3 regions of the Paenibacillus sp. B46(2026) genome follow, and region 3 is predicted to be linked to each of the others. Evidence: riboswitches for the same ligand, from Rfam matches in the RefSeq annotation. Region 3 holds a riboswitch; each other region holds the start of a gene.

Region 1 (2,272 bases), 830 kb from region 3:
TGTCAGCGCCTCGGCGGCGAGCTCAGCTGCGCCAGCGCGGGGCGCTTCTGCGACCCGGCCCGGAGCGACCTCTGCCGCAACGGGTGCAGGTCGCTCGCCGGCAAGCACGGCGGTGCCAGCGCCACTCGCCGGGCTTGCCGCAGGCATAGCGGCAGCCGCCCCTGCGCCAGCGGGCAGCTGCCCTTGCGGAGCCGTGCCCGCTCCGGCGCTTGCGCCGCGCAGGGCTGGCTCCGCCTGTGGCTGCGCGGCCGATGCATGGCTGGCCGCGCTCTCGCCCGCTGCCTCGCCGGAGGCGGCAGCGCGGGCTTCCATTGCGCCGAGCGACCATGGCTCGGCTTCCGTGCGCAGTCGCTCATGGGGTCTGAGCAACTGTTCCGCGGTGCTCAGCGTATATTTCCGCTGATACCCACGCGGGGTGACCATGAGTCCTTCGTACATCATGGTCGAGGAGTTGCCGATAATCACAGTCGTCAGCATGCCGATATCATGATTCAGCATATCCTCCAGTGTGGTCATGACAACGCCCTGACGCTCACGATATGCACTTTTCACCAGACCTACCGGGGTCTGTGGGTCACGGTAACGCAGAATCATTTCCTGTGTCTCCACGATCTGGCGTGTGCGCCGTCCACTGCGTGGATTGTACAGGGCAATGACAAAATCAGCGGACGCTGCGGCTTCGACCCTGCGAATAATGGTCTCCCACGGCGTGAGGTGATCACTGAGGCTGATCGTACATGCATCATGCATGACAGGGGCACCCAGCAGTGATGCACAAGACTGAATGGCCGACACGCCCGGAATAACTTCGACAGCAACACCGGTATCGGGCTTCCATCCTTGCTCCATCAGCACCTCGTACACCAGACCTGCCATACCATATACGCCTGCGTCACCACTGGAAATGACGGCAACAATTTTGCCCATCTCCGCCTGTCTGACCGCTTCTTGTGCACGACTTACTTCCTCCGTCATACCCGTGCGCACAATCGCTTGCCCGCTCAACAGAGGGCGAATCAGATCCACATAGGTGTTGTATCCGATAATAACCTCGCTCTCCTGAAGTGCTTCGAGTGCCCGCTTCGTGATATGTTCCATTGCTCCCGGACCAAACCCGATAATTAGCAGCTTGCCTTGACCTTGCATTGCTTCTCCTCCTTCATCACACTTGTCGTACGGATTAAACAGTGAAGAAGGACGGCTATGCCGACCTTCTCCCCAACTGTTAAGCGTGTTCAATTCATAACTCTGTTAACTCAGATCATCCAACCCGGTTCTTATAAACCAACTGCATGATCAATCTGATCTATTCCTCTACCTTCAATTTCCCGACACAACACTGGGGATCGTAGGGATATATCGTTCATATAAAAACAAAAAAATCCCATCCTTATAACGGATGGGATACGCATGTACGTACACTCAAGAACACAGCCCCAGACTCCCGGAGGGTAATCCTGTGACTATGTGGCCAAGGGGGCCAGCCGGGCGAACCGCTTGTTCGCCCAATTCCTGATTCTTCGTACACCATTCCTTTCCGCGAAGGGTTCGGTGACACATGCAAGGTAGGTCTCCTGGCTCTGGATCATCAGCTTCCTTTTCTGTCTTCCCCGGCTATGCGAGTGACTTGGATCAAAAAGGGCTTCACCATTACAGTGGCGGGACCGCTCGGGACTTTCACCCGATTCCCTGTTACCTCTCGCTTTACGCAAGAGCACCTTGCTTGTTTTCATTCAATTATTGTTTTCATAATAACACCGTGCAGGAAATAATGTCCATGCTTATGATACTTATCCATTCTTCTATTTTCAGACATAACAGAAAAAAGTCCTGATCCTAAAATCGGATCAGAACCCGGAATAACCTAAGCTTATCCCATTCGTTATAAACATCCAACAACCAACGAATTGAGTTCGTTTCTGCTCACTTATCAACCTTTATTGACGGCCACGAACCTTATCCGCATGACCCGCGGCAAAGTAACGCCCAAGTTCAACGATAAGTGCCCCCATCTTTTCTTCCTCCGGAATCACCAATGCCTCAATGCCCTCTTCACGCATCGCATTTGCAGTCACTTTGCCTACGGATGCAGGGATTACACCTTGTCTGAACGCTTCGAGCATCGGTTCAAGCTTGTCCTGAGATGCTGCATATTGCGCCAGGAATCGGACCTGCGGTCCACTTGTAAAAGCAACAGCATCTACCTCGTGCTGTACAATCTCAGTCAAAAGCTGTTCCAGCTCCGTCTCTTCTGGCGGTACATGGCGGTAAG
Region 2 (2,272 bases), 1.4 Mb from region 3:
CAGCGATGCGCCCACGAGCACGGCAAGCAGTACACGCGGGAATCTGACTTTCCATATAATCTGTTCGGCTGCTGCACTCCAGTCCGGCGTGATCCAGTCTCCGATCCATGGCAAGTGATGAAGCAGAATACCTGCAATGTCACGAATAGGCAAGGAAACCGAACCGATACCCGTGCAGATGAGCACGGTTAACACAAGCAGTATGATTCCTGCCGATGCGTACACGGCCAGTTTTTTACTCATTGGAACAGGTCAGGATAGATCGCTTTGGCTACTTCTTTCAGTCCTTCGGTTACACGAGGTCCCGGACGGCTGAGCAGATTGGCATCGAGGCCAATGACTGCATCGTTCTTCACAGCCGTAATTTGATCCCAGCCACTGCGAGCTTTAATGATTTGATCCAGTGTTTTGGAGTTTTCATCAATGACATCATTCGCATACAGAATCACATCCGGGTTGGAGGCAATCACATTTTCTTCATTGATCTGGTACCATTTTTCTTTGTCCGCAGCAACATTGATTCCTCCAGCTACAGTGATCAGTTCATCCATAAACTCACCCTTACCTACTGTCCAACCTGGGGAGAATTCAACGTATACATTTTTCTTCTCTTCCGGCTTAACTGCACTCACCGCTTCAGTTACATCCGTCACATCCTGTTTCATCTGGGTGATGAGCTCCTGAGCTTTTTCCTGATGATCCGTGATTTTACCGAATGTTTCGATATTGTTCATTACATCGTCGATTGATTTTGGATCGGTTTTGAAAATGGTAATACCTAGCTCACGCAGCTTCTTCACTGCATCTTCGCTCATGGAGATGCCTGTGAATACAATATCGGCTTCAGCCGCAATGATGGACTCTTCATTTGGCTTGGTTATGCCACCCATTTTCGCTTTGGTCGTTGCAGCTTCAGGATAATCATCATAGTCGGATACCCCTACAATCTGCTCGTCCAATCCAAGGGCGAATAACGTTTCGGTCTCAGCTGGAGACACAGATACGATTTTGGCTGGTGCCTTGTCAAACGTGAACGACTCACCCGTTGCATCGGTAACGGTAAGTGGATATTGTGTTTTGAGATCTGCCTGCGCCTGGCCCTGGGACTGCTCCTGTGCTGGCTGCTGTGAGGTACCTGTGCCCTCGTTCGTTGTTGCATTGCCACATCCGGCCAAAGCCAGTGCGAGTGCCGCTGCACTCAGCAGTGACGCTACGCTTTTCCAATTCTTGAAATTCATTCTGTTATTCTCCCCTTCTCTATTTACACTCTTTTTTCTTAATGCTCAAACTCTTACTACCCTTGCCTTGGTGTTCCTCTACAAGTTAAACCCATCAATTTTACACAAGGCCACTCCGATTGCAGTACCATCTTCCGATCGCTGTTATCCCCAGATTTTTTGATTCCCTTTTCGAAAGGGAAAATCCGGTGATAAGCGTATGCTTCCGATGTAGCTTTCTTGTAGAAAGCTTTAAGCGAACACTTCGTTTCTTCAGATCGGTTCTGCACTCTTCGTTAACGTGTAAAAGTTCGGTTCATCTTAAATGAACAATAAAAAATCCCCAATCCTTACGTCCAGGATTAGGGATGACGTCTCGCATATGGCGATCTGTACACGTCCAACGTATTGTTGTGCATGCACATAGAACTGCCCGAAACGCTGTCCTTTCCTCGAAGGAACACCGGTTTGAACGTCCAGGGCAGGTAACCTGACTTACAGGAATTGTTCCTGATTTACAGTGGCGGGACCGTGCCGGACTTGCACCGGCTTCCCTATTTCACCCGCATGCCATCCATGACTATGGAGTGCCATGAACCATTACTGCATGCACGCGGGACCCTTGGTCGCTGATATGGATTAACCATTCAAGTGAGCAATCTGCATTCATGTGCAGGCATTATTGCCTGTCACACGAAACTACAGTGCTGTCACACTTCTGTTGTGATTATAGGTTATATTGCACATCCTTACAACCCGATTCCCGGAAAAGCCATCCTCGTGCCAATCCACTGATCTCCATGTTGTTCCAGCCGTACCTGTATCGCTTGCCCCGGAATCACCTGCGTGTCCCAGAATCCCAGATCGGCAATGAGACGAGATAATGCATACCGGATTACACCGCCGTGCGTAACAACAATGATCGTTGGCGCGCCAACCTCACAAGATTGCATCGACGAACAATCCTCCCATAAGCATTCTTGCAGAAATGAATCGATCCGCACAGTAAATGCCTGCCATGACTCCCCTTCGGGTGGGGTGACGTCCTGAGGAGC
Region 3 (2,272 bases):
AGGAATACAAGCTTAGCGAGGGACAGGGTTTTGTCATTCTCCCAGATACGCTTATTCATTATGAGGCAGATCCGAAGGAGCCCTGGACGTATTCGTGGTTCGGTTTTAAAGGCGTACAAGCCAAAGCATTCATGCAACGTGCCCAATTGAGCCCGGAGTGCCCGATATATGATGCCCATGATACGAATACGATGGAACAGTTGTATACGGAGATGGTCCAAGCTTCCACACGACCGGGAGGCGATGTGTTGAACCAGAGTCTCTTGTACCGCTTGATGGCAGAATTAATCTCTTCTTCGCCTGTGGAGGAACAAATAGGGCAACTCCTTTCAAATAAAGAGACGTACATCCGGCAGGCGGTGCAGTTTATGGAGAACAGGTACAGCCAGCGAACCTCCATTCTGGATATTGCCCAAGCTGTGGGGCTGGATCGCACGTATCTATCGGGATTGTTCAAAGAGCGATATGGCATGTCGCTACAGTCCTTTTTTCTGGAGTACCGTATGAATCGTGCTGCCGAACTTCTTCAGAATCCAGGGCTGTCGGTCAGTGAAGTGGCCCATTCTGTCGGTTACACGGACCCATTATTGTTTTCCAAGATGTTTAAGCGTGTGACGGGCGTATCTCCGAAGGGGTCGAGAATTCGCGATTAGCTGCACCTATTGCTTCAAATTTAAAAGAAAAGTTTTGATCATTAAACGTTGTCCCGCTATACTGATACAGTAGTGTAATTGAATATGTGGAACTTGGTGCTTTGCCCGTCAGGGTGGAAGCTTAATAGGGAAGTCCGGTGTAATACCGGCGCGGTCCCGCCACTGTAACAGAGGAGTCAGGTAGCGATAATCCACTGGTTTAAGCCGGGAAGGAGCTGCAAGTGACGATGATTCTGGAGCCAGGAGACCTGCCAGGTTTAACAAACACAGTAGTACCCTACGGGAGATAGGAAGGTGTTTAGAGAGCATGATTTTTTCTGAAAATCTGTTTATTTAAGGCGTCCTCATCCAGTAACACGGAGAGGGACGCCTTTTTTGTTATGGACGGAGAACATCATGGCACATACATAAAGTTTTGGGGAAGGACGTTTGAGCACTTGAGCAGATATATCGTTAAACGTTTATTACAACTGGTTGTCGTATTGTTCGGCATCACGTTTCTGACGTTCCTGCTAACCTATCTGTCTCCTGGAGATCCGGCCAGACTTATGCTCATGTCTACAGGAGTAACGCCATCGGATGAGCTGGTCATGCAGGTGAGGTCAGAGCTTGGATTGGACGAACCTTTTCTCTACCGATACGGGACATGGCTGGGACAGGTGGTGACCGGAGACTTTGGTACGTCATATAAATACAATCGTCCCGTACTGGACGTGCTCATGGCACGGCTCCCGGCAACGCTTTGGCTAACAGGAAGCGCTATGCTTCTGGTTATTCTGGTCTCATTTCCACTAGGAATGCTGTCGGCTGTCTACCGTAACCAATGGCTGGATTATGTCATTCGTCTGTTCTCTTTTGCCGGATTATCGATGCCCAGCTTCTGGTTGGGGATGTTGCTCATGTTGGTCTTCGGTGTACAGCTGAAGTTGCTGCCAGTGATGGGCAATTCTGGATGGAACAGCCTGATTCTGCCTGCATGTACACTCGCGATTCCACTTGTTGCCCAGTACAGCAGACAGATTCGTACGGTCCTGCTGGAGGAGACAAGCCAGAACTATGTGATCGGGGCAAGATCCAGAGGTGTGAAGGAGTCGATCATTATTTTGCGTCATATTCTCCCTAATGCCCTGCTGCCGATTGTTACCCTTATGGGCATGACGACAGGTGCTTTGTTAGGTGGTGCAGCGATTGTGGAAAGTTTATTTGTGTGGCCGGGCGTTGGACAGATGGCCGTGGATGCGATTTTCACAAGGGATTATCCGCTGATTCAGGGGTATGTCATCTGGATGGCGATTATATATGTCACGCTGAATCTGCTGGTTGATGTATGGACACATCTTCGTGATCCCCGAATCCGACTGGATGTGGATGTATAGATGAGAACCTTCGGACTTGTATTACTGCAAAATCGCTGGTTCACATTCCTGCTGTCTCTGACCGTCTTCTGGATTATTCTTGCCATGGTTGCGCCGCTGCTCGCACCACATGATCCACTTGCAACGAACTTTGCCAAAGTGTTGCAGCCATCCAGCGCCGAATATCCGCTCGGAACCGATCAGCTAGGCCGCTGTGTATTGTCACGCCTTCTGTACGGGGCACGGACTTCGCTGCTGTTAACC

Evidence for each region. Region 3 has a riboswitch for cobalamin ahead of nikB (nickel ABC transporter permease). Riboswitches for the same ligand answer to the same signal wherever they lie in the genome.
Region 1: another riboswitch for cobalamin. It lies ahead of cobJ (precorrin-3B C(17)-methyltransferase); the one in region 3 lies ahead of nikB (nickel ABC transporter permease).
Region 2: another riboswitch for cobalamin. It lies ahead of AC1S8V_RS07450 (ABC transporter substrate-binding protein); the one in region 3 lies ahead of nikB (nickel ABC transporter permease).

Annotation. Positions count from the first base shown of each region.
Region 1 covers NZ_CM165907.1:6,327,613-6,329,884, forward strand. Annotated here, with positions in the region: gene cobJ (precorrin-3B C(17)-methyltransferase) at 1-1,146, opposite strand, end outside; cobalamin riboswitch at 1,548-1,737, opposite strand; gene AC1S8V_RS27975 (uroporphyrinogen-III synthase) at 1,938-2,272, opposite strand, start outside.
Region 2 covers NZ_CM165907.1:1,662,171-1,664,442, reverse strand. Annotated here, with positions in the region: gene AC1S8V_RS07455 (FecCD family ABC transporter permease) at 1-243, opposite strand, end outside; gene AC1S8V_RS07450 (ABC transporter substrate-binding protein) at 240-1,238, opposite strand; cobalamin riboswitch at 1,681-1,827, opposite strand; gene AC1S8V_RS07445 (histidine phosphatase family protein) at 1,967-2,272, opposite strand, start outside.
Region 3 covers NZ_CM165907.1:270,858-273,129, forward strand. Annotated here, with positions in the region: gene AC1S8V_RS01250 (AraC family ligand binding domain-containing protein) at 1-653, shown strand, start outside; cobalamin riboswitch at 731-923, shown strand; gene nikB (nickel ABC transporter permease) at 1,091-2,029, shown strand; gene nikC (nickel transporter permease) at 2,030-2,272, shown strand, end outside.